Linked DNA regions of Paeniglutamicibacter kerguelensis. The main gene of each other region encodes a partner of the protein of the gene in region 2 in a complex. Links are inferred from orthologs where the notes say so. Each region holds a gene or a part of one and is shown on either strand. Other genes may lie near its edges.

Region 1 (3,005 bases), 2.4 Mb from region 2 along the record:
ATTTGAAATTCGCGTCGGAGACACCAATGATCTGGCCGAGGCAAAGGTTCTCAGCAGCGGCTCCTTCACCGGGCCGACCGTCAACGTTCCAGTAAGCGGAGAAAACGGCGAGGCTCTCCGGGGCCAGTACGTATTCCTGGACGTCACCGAGCTTCCCCGCCGTGCCTCCGGCGCCAATGGCTCGCGCCCCTATGGCCTGCAGATCGGTGAATTCCGCGTTTCCTAGCGGATAGTCGCCGGGAATACTCCCACTGGATCGGCTGTTATGCCACATAGATCCCACTTACTCGCGGTCTTGGAAATCGAGCCCGCATTTACGAAAGGTTCGCTCCCTCGTGGCCACAGAAGTAAACGACATCGTCCGTAACGTCATCATCATTGGTTCGGGTCCATCGGGCTACACCTCTGCGATCTACACTGCCCGCGCCAACCTGCAGCCGCTGGTCATCGCCGGTTCCGTCACCGCCGGTGGTGAGCTCATGAACACCACCGACGTGGAGAACTTCCCCGGCTTCCCGCAGGGCATCATGGGTCCGGACCTGATGGACAACATGCAGCAGCAGGCCGAGCGCTTCGGCGCGGAGATCCTCTTTGACGACGTCACGGCCGTAGACCTGACCGGCGACATCAAGGTCGTTACGCTCGGCGACGGCACCACCTACCGTGCACACGCGGTCATCGTTTCCACCGGCTCCGCATACCGCGAGCTGGGACTTGAGGACGAAAAGCGTCTCTCCGGCCACGGTGTATCCTGGTGTGCAACCTGCGACGGTTTCTTCTTCCGTGAGCAAGAAATCGCCGTCATCGGCGGCGGCGACTCTGCCATGGAAGAGGCACTCTTCCTGACCAAGTTCGCCTCCAAGGTCACAGTCGTCCACCGTCGTGATTCCCTGCGTGCCTCGAAGATCATGGCTGACCGCGCCCTGGCTCACCCGAAGATTGAATTCATTTGGGATTCCGAGGTCGTTGGTATCGATGGCGACGCCAAGGTCACCGGCATGCGCCTGCGCAACCTGAAGACCTCCGAAGAGCAGGAAGTGGCCGTCACGGGCATCTTCGTCGCCATCGGCAACGATCCTCGCATCGATCTGGTGAAGGGTCAGCTCGAGCTGACCTCCGAAGGCACCATCGTGGTCGAAGGTCGCACTTCGAAGACCAGCCTTCCCGGCGTATTCGCCGCCGGCGATGTCATCGATTCTTCCTACCGCCAGGCCATTACGGCCGCCGGCTCAGGCTGTGCAGCCGCCATTGATGTTGAGCACTTCTTGGCTGATGTCGAAGCCGCGGCCTCGACCGAACCGATCGCTGTTTCCAACTAATCTCATTTCCCTCTCCAGAGGAAAAGCACTCAAAACGAAAGGTGCAGGCCATGAGCCAGACCAAAGATGTAACTGACGCTACTTTCCAGGCAGAGGTCCTCGAGGCCTCCAAGCCGGTCATCGTGGACTTCTGGGCAGAATGGTGCGGCCCCTGCCGCCAGCTGACTCCGATCCTTGAACAGATCGCTGCAGAGCACGCGGAGAAGGTTGACGTCGTCAAGATCAATGTTGATGACAATCCGGCCATCGCTGCCAAGTTCGGCATCACGAGCATCCCTGCCGTATACGTCTTCAAGGATGGCGAGCACGTTGCCACCTCGATTGGTGCAAAGCCGAAGCCGGTTTTGGAAAAGGAATTCGCAGCTTACCTCTAAGCTGCGCGCCCGACGCCTTCGGTAAGTGTGGACTGCTTCCTCTTGGAAGCAGTCCACACTTTTTTGCCCCCTATCAGGGTCCCACTGCCAGAACTCGGCCAGGTACAAAGTATCTGCCGCAATTGATGATCATAAACAGCTGATAACTGTTGTTTTTCAATTTATCCGGAAGCAATTTTCGTTGCTACATGATTTAGGTTTGCCGTGTGTCGAAAAATCCGGGTTCGTTGGATTTCGGGACTCTGTAGAGATGCTTTTACGAAAGAGAGCCCGCATTTCCCGCTCTCAACAAATCCTAGACAGCAGTTTGCGGCACTGTTAGATTACTTTGCGGATTACGGTTTTGGGCCATGGCAAGTAAGCCGGAGCAACTCACCTGCCATTGAGACCCGGTCCCACGGCTTCTATGCCCAGGGGCCTCCCGCGTGACACTGAGTGTCCCCCTCCTTCCGGACGGGCTGACGCCGAGTGTCACGCACCTCCTCCGCAAGATGAAACTGCGTCTCTCTTTCTCGATCGGTTCGGTGGAATTGGGTTTCGTCGGACTCCCTTGATCCACCGTTGCGATCCTTCACCTCTCTTTCCCATGGGACAGGACCTCCCCGACCGATCTTTGAGTATCTGGCTACGACAGGTCATTTCTAAACGAATGCCAACATGGATTGTTAATGTTGATGGCGCCGTTCACTGGATCATGTCCATTCGCGAACAGGCCATCAAAGGTGAACCTCAATGCGGAGAGGGTACAAAGCATTGCCACTGCTTACCTTCGCTTTCGATTCGAGGTGCTCCCCCATCTCGCCCTTCTTGTTCTACGCATCACGCGGCAAGAAGAGCCCCGAGGATTTCAATGCGGACCGACCTCCGACTGCCCGCCGATCATGGACACCGAGCCTGGCTCTGTCCTCATTGACGACGTTCCGCAGCGACCGACTGTAAGCGAGCCCAAGGCTTCCTCTCAACCGAAATAATCCGCATACGTGTTTCCATCTATGCGGATTGTTCCGTGGGTTTGTTCCTCCGAACACAGGCCCAGCACTCTTGAATCAATGCTCACGCCGCCAGAGCCAGTCTCAGCCATGGAACCCGCGTAAGGACAGTCCGGATCTAGTTACCTTCTGCCGTCGCCCGAGAGGGACGTACACGGCCCGGAAACGTTGCTCCTTTACTGCGCCCAAGTAGCCGGTTTCGAAGTTCGAGATACCAAGTTTCATTCCGATTGGCACCACCGATGGCCCAGTGCAGAGCAACCGACCTGTCTTGAGGTTCACCCTGACTCTTTTGATTCTTCGTACACAGTGGCTTTGTTCCC
Region 2 (8,181 bases):
ACCGTGACCTTGATGTTGGCCGACTTGTCCTGGCCTTCCACGGAAACAGCCTTGTTGCCCGCGAATAGCGTTTCTCCCCGAGTCTGAAGCGCCCATGTTTGCCCGGCTTCAATGAAGGGTTTCAGGTCGGACGTCACCTTGGCGGCAAAAACCGGGCTCTGGTTGGCTGCAACCGGCTGGGCGGCCACACCAGATGCACCACCAGGATTCGCGGGCGTGCACGACGTGAGCAGTAACGCCAGTGAGACAACTGCTAGTGGAGCTGCGTTGATGAGCCTATTGATTTTCACAGTTTCTCCAAGTTGGCAAGTCGCGTTTGGATAACTCTACCGAATGAACGAATCCTTGAAACGTGAAAGATCCTGTGCCGCAAAGGAGCCGACATTAAACGATCGACTTCACTGGATCGAAGGCGCGAAAGAATGCTGTCTGGAAAAGGTTCCTTTCAAAGGTGAGTTCCGCGGGAATTGTGGCTTCTCGTTTGGGGCTCACTGGCCACCGTTGGCCTACCCAAATGAATATGCAAGAATCTCATCCAAGCCGCTGATCGTCGGCCGAGGACTCGACTTAGGAGCACCACAGATGGGCGCATGGGATGTATCGGTATTTTGCAACGATGACGCCGCGGATTTTTCGTACGAGTTCGATGACGCCAACACCACTGCCGAGGTTGCGACGGTCATCGAAAACGCACTGGACACGGTCCTTCGCTCGGATCCAGAAGTGGAAGCAACCGACGGCGCAGCGGGGTTGGCGGCAGCTGCACTTGTTGTTGCCTGGAATGAACCGGCGATGCTTGAAAACGATGCAGACTATGCGCCGCAGCCTTGGCCACGAACGACCGAACCCTTGCCTGAACATTTGACGGCGAAAGCCGCGAGCGTGCTAGACCGCATGAAGAATGCGGAAGGAAATGAACTGGCTGAATTGTGGGCCGAATCGGGGCAATCTGCCGAGTTTACGGTTGAAATCTCGCGCTGGCGCGCACGTTTCTCATGAGCAAAAGACTTTGGTTCGACTCCTTCGGGAGACTTGTGGTTTTAAACGCCAATTATCGTAGACCCAAGATCCAGAACTCGAGGTAACCTACAAGCCCAATCCCATTGGCGGCACGGGGACCACTTCCTCGGATGACGGGAACGCCGGGTGGGACGGTTTTCGCTGGACCAAATGTCCTTGATTCTTTCGTTTGCCGTGGTGAAGAAACATCAGGCAAATCGTAAGCACGAAGGCCAGGAACGCAAAAAGTCCCAGTGCTATCAAGGTATTTCTGTGCCCCAGGTTCTGGATGAGCACCGAACCTACGATCGGGGCTGCCGCTTGGGCGAGCAAGGACGGCAAGGCGATGTGGCCCATAATTCGCGCGTATTGTTTGTGGCCGAAAAGCGCCAATGGTACGGTCCCGTTGGTGATGGAACTCAACCCGATCCCGACCCCGTAGACAACGACGAGGATCGCCGGCGCCAAAATCCCCATGCCAAGGAAACCGATGGACACTGCCATGGCCAAAGTCGCGGTCAGCAGCGTCCACAATGGGTGGCGCTTTCGCCCGATGAACAATTCAATGAACCGGGCACCCACTTGGGAGGGGCCGATGGCTGCAGCGAGAACGACGGCGGTCGTGCTGGCGATGCCGATGCCCGCAAGCATAGAGAACATGTGGACCGACATCAACGCGGCAATGGAGGTGCTCAGGGCGGAGATGGTCGCGACCAAGACGATCAACAACCATCTGGGGCCCGAGACTCCAGATGCCGCAGGGTCGGTACCTCCGGATCCGCCACCGGGCGCTGGCGCACATGGTTGTCGCGGAACCGTGAGCGCATAAAGGGGGGCAGTGATCACCAGGTGCGCCCCCGCATAGACGAGGGCCGTCCCCCGCCACCCGACCTCGTTCACCAAAAAGGTGCTTAGCGGCCAGCAGATGGTGCTGGCGAACCCTCCAAACAGCGTCAGAAGGGTGATGGCCGAGCGCGCCGAGGAACCATAAGTGTGCCCCAGCACCGCGAACGCCCCGCTGTAGAGGCCGCCACTCATGCCCGATCCGAGGATCACCCACGCGCCAAGGTACCACCACTGGTTGGGGGCCAAGCCGATCATGGCCAGGCCCAATGCGAGTAACAGTGCACTGGCAATCAGGACGGTGCGCCCGTGGTTGCCGGCCACGAGCCGGCCTACTCGAGGTGAGCCGAGACCTGCAATGGCGAGCCCCACCGATACGCCAGCCACGATCAGGGAGCTGTGCCATCCGGTATCTGTGGCGATGGGGCCGGCCAGCGCCGCTAGCAGGTAAAAGGTCGATCCCCAGGATAGGACCTGCCCTATTCCCATGCCGGTGATGACGTAGCAGCGCTTGGTCGTGAATCGTTGGTTGAGTGCCACGGTTAAACCGGCTGGGCGGCGTTGCTGACCGTCTTCGCCGCGGTGCCTTCGCCTGCGGCGAAGACGCCGCGAAGGGAAATCTTGGACGTGCAACCCTGGGCGCCAATGGTGCCCGAGGCGGTGTATCCGGCGGGGCCGCAGCGAATGATGACGTTGAGGATCGATTTGGTCTTGCCGGAGCTCACGGGAGGCCTTTCAAAACGGGTGGGGAACGACGAGTCCGGTGATCCGCATGTTCTCTTCGGTCAGCGCCTTGAAACGAAGTGCCAACGCCTCGGCGTCAGTGACAATCGGGGATTCCGGACTGCTTGACGGGACGCAGCACGAAGCGTCCGTTTCATTGGCGGAAATCTCTGCGGATTGGTCACTGGTTTCCTGGGCAACTGGAGTAGACATGCGTCTTCCCTCGTCTTCTTTGCACTCCCCGACGGGAGATTGACAATTGTCGATATATGCAAGAATACTCAATGCATCGATGTTCGTCGATGTATTGAAATTGAATCTGGAGTGAACTTGAAGTGACACTTACCGTCGTACCCGAAGACACTGGGCACATCACCGCCAAGCTATCCACCCTTGACCGCTACCTGGCCGTCTGGATCCTGGCGGCCATGGCCCTCGGGCTCGGACTCGGGCGACTCATTCCGGGACTCGGCCAGGCCCTGGATTCCCTCAAGGTCGCCGGCGTCTCCCTCCCCATCGCCCTGGGCCTGCTGGTGATGATGTACCCGGTGCTGGCCAAGGTCCGCTACAACGAAACCCGACGCGTCATCGGCGACAAGAAACTCATGATCACCTCCCTGGTGATCAACTGGGTGCTCGCGCCGGCGTTCATGTTCGTGCTGGCCTGGGTCTTCCTGGCGGACCTGCCCGAATACCGCACCGGGCTGATCATCGTCGGGCTTGCCCGCTGCATCGCCATGGTCTTCATCTGGAACGACCTGGCCTGCGGGGACCGCGAAGCGGCGGCCGTGCTGGTCGCCATCAACTCCGTCTTCCAGGTCTTCGCCTTCGGCGCGCTGGGCTGGTTCTACCTCCAAGTGCTGCCGGGCTGGCTCGGGTTGCCGACCACCAGCGCCGAATTCTCCGTCTGGTCCATCACCCTCTCGGTGCTGGTGTTCCTCGGCATCCCGCTCATCGCGGGTTTCCTCACCCGGACCCTCGGCGAAAAGGCCAAGGGCCGCGACTGGTATGAAAACAAGTTCCTGCCCAAGATCGGCCCCTGGGCCCTCTACGGCCTGCTGTTCACCATCGTGGTGCTTTTCGCCCTGCAGGGCGATGCCATCATCGCCAAGCCGCTGGACGTCGCCCGCATCGCCCTGCCGCTGCTGGTCTACTTCACCGTGGTCTTCGGCGCATCCATGCTCATCGGCCGGTCGCTGGGCATGGGATACGCACGCACCACCACCCTGGCCTTCACCGCCGCCGGCAACAACTTCGAACTGGCCATCGCGGTCGCCATCGCCACCTTCGGCGTCACCAGCGGCCAGGCCCTGGCCGGCGTCGTCGGGCCCCTCATCGAGGTCCCCGTCCTCGTGGCGCTGGTCTATGTCGCACTCTGGTCCCGCAAGTTCTTCACCACCACCCCGTCCCTCACCACCCAGAAGGTCTCCGCATGAACACCACCGCTTCCAAGCCCTCCGTCCTGTTCGTCTGCGTCCACAACGCCGGCCGCTCCCAAATGGCAGCAGCCTTCCTGTCCAACCTCTCGGCCGGGCAGATCGAGGTCCGCTCCGCGGGCTCGGCCCCCGCGGACACGGTGAACCCCGCCGCCGTCGCCGCGATGAACGAGGTGGGCATCGACATGTCCACCGAGGTCCCGAAGATCCTGACCACCGAGGCCGTCAAGGAATCCGACGTGGTGATCACCATGGGCTGCGGCGACACCTGCCCGATCTTCCCGGGCAAGCGCTACGAGGACTGGAAGCTCGATGACCCGGCGGGCCAGGGCGTCGAGGCCGTGCGCCCGATCCGCGACGAAATCCGCTCCCGCATCGAGACCCTCATCTCCGAACTGCTACCCGCCACCAAGTAACACCCCCTTCGAATCCCAGGAGTAGAAGACCATGAACCAGACATACCCCGTAGTCGTCATCGGCGCCGGACCCATCGGCCTGGCCGCCGCGGCACACCTGATCGAACGCCACCAGGACGTCCGCGTGCTCGAGGCCGGAGCCACGGCAGGTGCCGCCATGTCCGCGTGGGGACACATCAAGCTCTTCTCCACCTGGCGCTACAACATCGACGCCGCATCCCGAAGGCTCCTGGAAACGCTGACCGACACCTATGCCGGGGACTGGGAAGCGCCCCGGGAAACCCGCCTCCCCACGGGTTCCGACATGGTCGCCGAATACCTGGCACCCCTGGCTTCCCACCCGGCGCTGGCCCCCCGGATCAGCTACGGGCACCGGGTCGCCAAGGTCACCCGCATCCAGCCCGACGGCAGGGGCGTGGACAAGACCAGCTCAAAGAATCGCGAGGATTCCCTCTTCCTGGTCCGCACCGAAACCGCAGCGGGAACCGAGGACGTGCTGGCCAGCGCCGTCATCGACGCCTCCGGAACCTGGAACATGCCCAACCCGGTGGGACGCTCGGGCCTCGAGGCCATCGGCGAGGCCGAGGCCCGCGCGGCAGGTTTCATCACCTCTCCCCTGCCCGATCCCCTGGGTGCGGATCAGGATTCCTTCGCCGGGAAAACCGTCCTCGTGCTGGGCGCCGGGCACTCGGCGGCCAACACGCTGATCAGCCTCGGCCGCCTGCGCCAGCAGCACCCGGACACCACCGTGCTCTGGGGCCTGCGCGGGGCGGCGAACCCGGTCCGCCTTTACGGCGGCGGGGCGGCCGACGAGCTGCCGGCCCGCGGGCAGCTGGGCACGTCCCTGCGCCGCTTCGTCGAAAACGGGGACATCACCATCCTCGAAAACGTCTCCGTCACCGCCCTGGAAACGGGCGACCGGTTGACCGTGGTCCTGGCAGACGGCCGCAGCCTCGTCGTTGACCTGGTGGTCCCGGCCACGGGCTTCCGCCCCGACCTGGCAATCCTCTCGGAACTCCGTTTGGACATGGACCAGATCGTGGAGGCCCCGCGCGAACTCGGCCCGCTCATCGATCCCGAGTTCCACAGCTGCGGCACGGTCACCGCCCACGGCGAACGCATCCTGGCCCACCCGGAGACCGACTTCTACATCGTCGGCATGAAGAGCTACGGCCGTGCCCCGACCTTCCTCATGGCCACCGGCTACGAGCAGGTCCGCTCCATCGCGGCCTCCCTGGCCGGGGACCGCGCGGCCGCCGACGTTGTCGAACTGGAACTGCCCGAAACCGGGGTCTGCTCCACCGACCTGGGCGGGTCCTGCGACCTGCCGGCCGCCGGCGAACCCGCAGCCAGCTGCGGCACCCCGGAACCCGAGGCCGAGTCCGAGTCCTGCTGCGGCACCCCCGAGCCGGCCACCATCGGGTTCGCCACCGGAACCCTGCACGGCCACGCGGAACTGGCCAGCGGGAAATAGATCATTAATCGGAAAAGAGAATGCGAGGGTCGATCCGCAAACGGTCGTTTTCAACGCAAACAAAATTGACCTTCAGGATTGTCATTTTCTGAAGGCAACTGCACTGTACTTTCACAACTTCAGGAGGAACGGCTAACAGGCGCTATATGGTCGTTCCCCGGAAGCAGGTCAGCACCTTCATCGACCTTAGATTCATCGATGATGCGCCCAAGCTTCAATTGGCGGACGGAAGGCAGAAGGAGCGGCAACAATTCACCGACCAGGCCAGCGCTTACCAGGAGGATCGCCGGACGGCGGCTCAAGCACTCAAAGCCGAATCGGTCCGAAGCCGCGAGGTACTGGCCGCGCCATGCGGCGCCCTAGCCGTCCTATAGGAAAAGCCGCGTCGTACTGGAACAAAACCGACACATCAAAGTTTCAGGATTTCAAGGAGTGGGCCGGCGACGGACCCTGAAGGCATGCATCGCCGGGTGCCAACCCGGGACCGGGTTTCTCACGGACGGATGAATCACCGTGATATCCGGGCAGTAGCCATGCGAACGCTTAGCATTACGGTGAATCAGCCAAACCGAGGGCCCACCGGCACCCAGCTGGCATGGCGTTGTCGTCGGCCCAGAGGTGGGTGGCTCCCTGGCCGGGGCCCCGGCCATCAGGTGCATGGAACCGTCGGAGCTGGAGCTCGCCATGGGTCCTACGACTATCAGTGGATGACGGTTCCGGTGCCTTGGATTCGTCCGTTGACATCGATCTGCAGCCGGCATTGCTGCAGTGGCGCCTCCAGTGCGCCGGAGAGGTCCTGCAGGGTGGAAGTGTCGATGCGGTGGATGATTTCCTGGATGTCCGCCCTGTCATTGACCGTCACCTTCAAGGTCAGGTCTGGGGACATGGCCGTTCCGCGCAGCAGTGCCGCGGAAGTGGCGACCCCGGGCAGTGTGTTGATCTGGCGTTCGACGGCAGCCGTCAGGACGGACGGATCACAGACGGTGAATCCGGCCCCGCCATCGTCTTGGAAGCGGTAGGCACCCGCTGGGTTCTTCCTTGGGACCTGGGCGATGATCCACAGCAGCCCCAGGACACCGATTATGGTTCCGCAGACCAGCATGATGGGCGCCACCCACGGAGACGCCAAGAATGCATCGAGGTCACCAGTGAGCACGGGTTGCCCCGAGGGAGCGGTGCCCAGCAAGGTATGCAGTTCTCCGGTGGCTTGCAGAAGCAGTGCGGTGCCGGCGACCAGGATGAGGACGCCGAGAATTGCCAGCCAGATCCGGTTCAGCGTTCCTGCGGTCTGTCTCATTGGAAACTTCCTTCAGGGTGGGCGGGTGCGTGGTCTCAGGTTCTGGACTGTACCGCTGCGGTAACCTGCGGAACCGGATCGAGTCCGGTTTCTTTCAGGCGGGCCCGGACAGCGTCGGTGACCCGGGTTCGCAGGTCCCCCGGATCATGCAGGAACGTCTTCACACTCAGGTGGACACTCGTGGTGGTGGCTGTCGCGACGGCCGAGTCGACGCCATCGATCTGCACGCATCGGGCCTTGGCCAGGTGGGCGACGGCGCGGCGGGTCATCACTGTTTCTCGCTCCTGCACCGGTGACGTCCCCTCGCCGGCGCCGGCGCCCGCAACATCGACGGTGAGGGCACTAAACCTCCCGGGAATAAAGGCACACAGCAGTAGGATCACGCCCACGACGATGGCGGCGAACCCGAGCCCCTCGACGGAGGGGTCGTTCCATGCCAGCGCGTTCAGCCAGCGGCTCGTGATCCTTGCAGCAGGGTGGACCACGAGCCGCTGGCCAGCCGGCTGATGGCTAACCACGCCAAGGAGATGCCGACTGCCAGAAGCAGGGTTCCGGCGATCAGAGCCGGGACGGCACGGCTGGGTCGGTGCCGCAGGCTCGTTGAACGTTGGTTGTGCCGGTTCATAGCAGCTTCCTGCGCCCGTTGGTGCCGGTGGTCAGCCAGGAGATCCTGATGTCGACCTGCCGGACTTCAACCCCGGTCAACTCCGTGATTCTGGTCCTGATTCGTTGGCGCAACGCCTCGGTGGCCTGGCGCAGCGGCACCGGATACAGCATCCCGACCTCGACACGTATGGTTGCGATGTTCCCGGCGAGTTCCACGGACGCCTTGGGCCGGGCCGACAGGTCCGCATGGCCTCCGATGCCCAGGAACCCGCCGGAGGAACCGCCCGCGGATGATTCGTCGCTGGCGATTTGTCCGGCGATCTTTTCGATCACCTTGTCCGCCAGGAACGTTTGCCCCCGCGAGCCCATCTCGTCGAGGTCCGCACC

What was found.
Region 1: the proteins of JOF47_RS07325 (region 2) and trxA are in contact, whole or in part, in an NMR structure (PDB 2IPA), measured with the Bacillus subtilis proteins. The link is inferred for Paeniglutamicibacter kerguelensis from one-to-one orthologs.

The regions. Positions count from the first base shown.
Region 1 is NZ_JAGIOF010000001.1:4,060,063-4,063,067, forward strand. The notes cover bases 70-3,005. They hold trxA (thioredoxin), read left to right. Parts: upstream 70-1,318; coding sequence 1,319-1,693; downstream 1,694-3,005. Other genes in these bases: JOF47_RS18460 (protein kinase family protein), read left to right, coding at 70-226; trxB (thioredoxin-disulfide reductase), read left to right, coding at 336-1,319. Also shown: more of JOF47_RS18460, read left to right, coding at 1-69. UniProt on the Bacillus subtilis protein: Participates in various redox reactions through the reversible oxidation of its active center dithiol to a disulfide and catalyzes dithiol-disulfide exchange reactions.
Region 2 is NZ_JAGIOF010000001.1:1,607,947-1,616,127, forward strand. What follows is about bases 2,708-5,707. They hold JOF47_RS07325 (arsenate reductase ArsC), read left to right. Parts: upstream 2,708-3,997; coding sequence 3,998-4,417; downstream 4,418-5,707. Other genes in these bases: JOF47_RS07315 (hypothetical protein), read right to left, coding at 2,708-2,778; arsB (ACR3 family arsenite efflux transporter), read left to right, coding at 2,901-4,001; JOF47_RS07330 (FAD-dependent oxidoreductase), read left to right, coding at 4,449-5,707. In the rest of the region: JOF47_RS07295 (hypothetical protein), read right to left, coding at 1-290; JOF47_RS07300 (DUF4259 domain-containing protein), read left to right, coding at 334-999; JOF47_RS07305 (MFS transporter), read right to left, coding at 1,087-2,382; JOF47_RS07310 (hypothetical protein), read right to left, coding at 2,385-2,567; more of JOF47_RS07315, read right to left, coding at 2,578-2,707; more of JOF47_RS07330, read left to right, coding at 5,708-5,891; JOF47_RS07335 (Asp23/Gls24 family envelope stress response protein), read right to left, coding at 6,592-7,188; JOF47_RS07340 (DUF6286 domain-containing protein), read right to left, coding at 7,224-7,706; JOF47_RS07345 (Asp23/Gls24 family envelope stress response protein), read right to left, coding at 7,810-8,181. UniProt on the Bacillus subtilis protein: Catalyzes the reduction of arsenate [As(V)] to arsenite [As(III)]. In vitro, can dephosphorylate para-nitrophenyl phosphate (pNPP).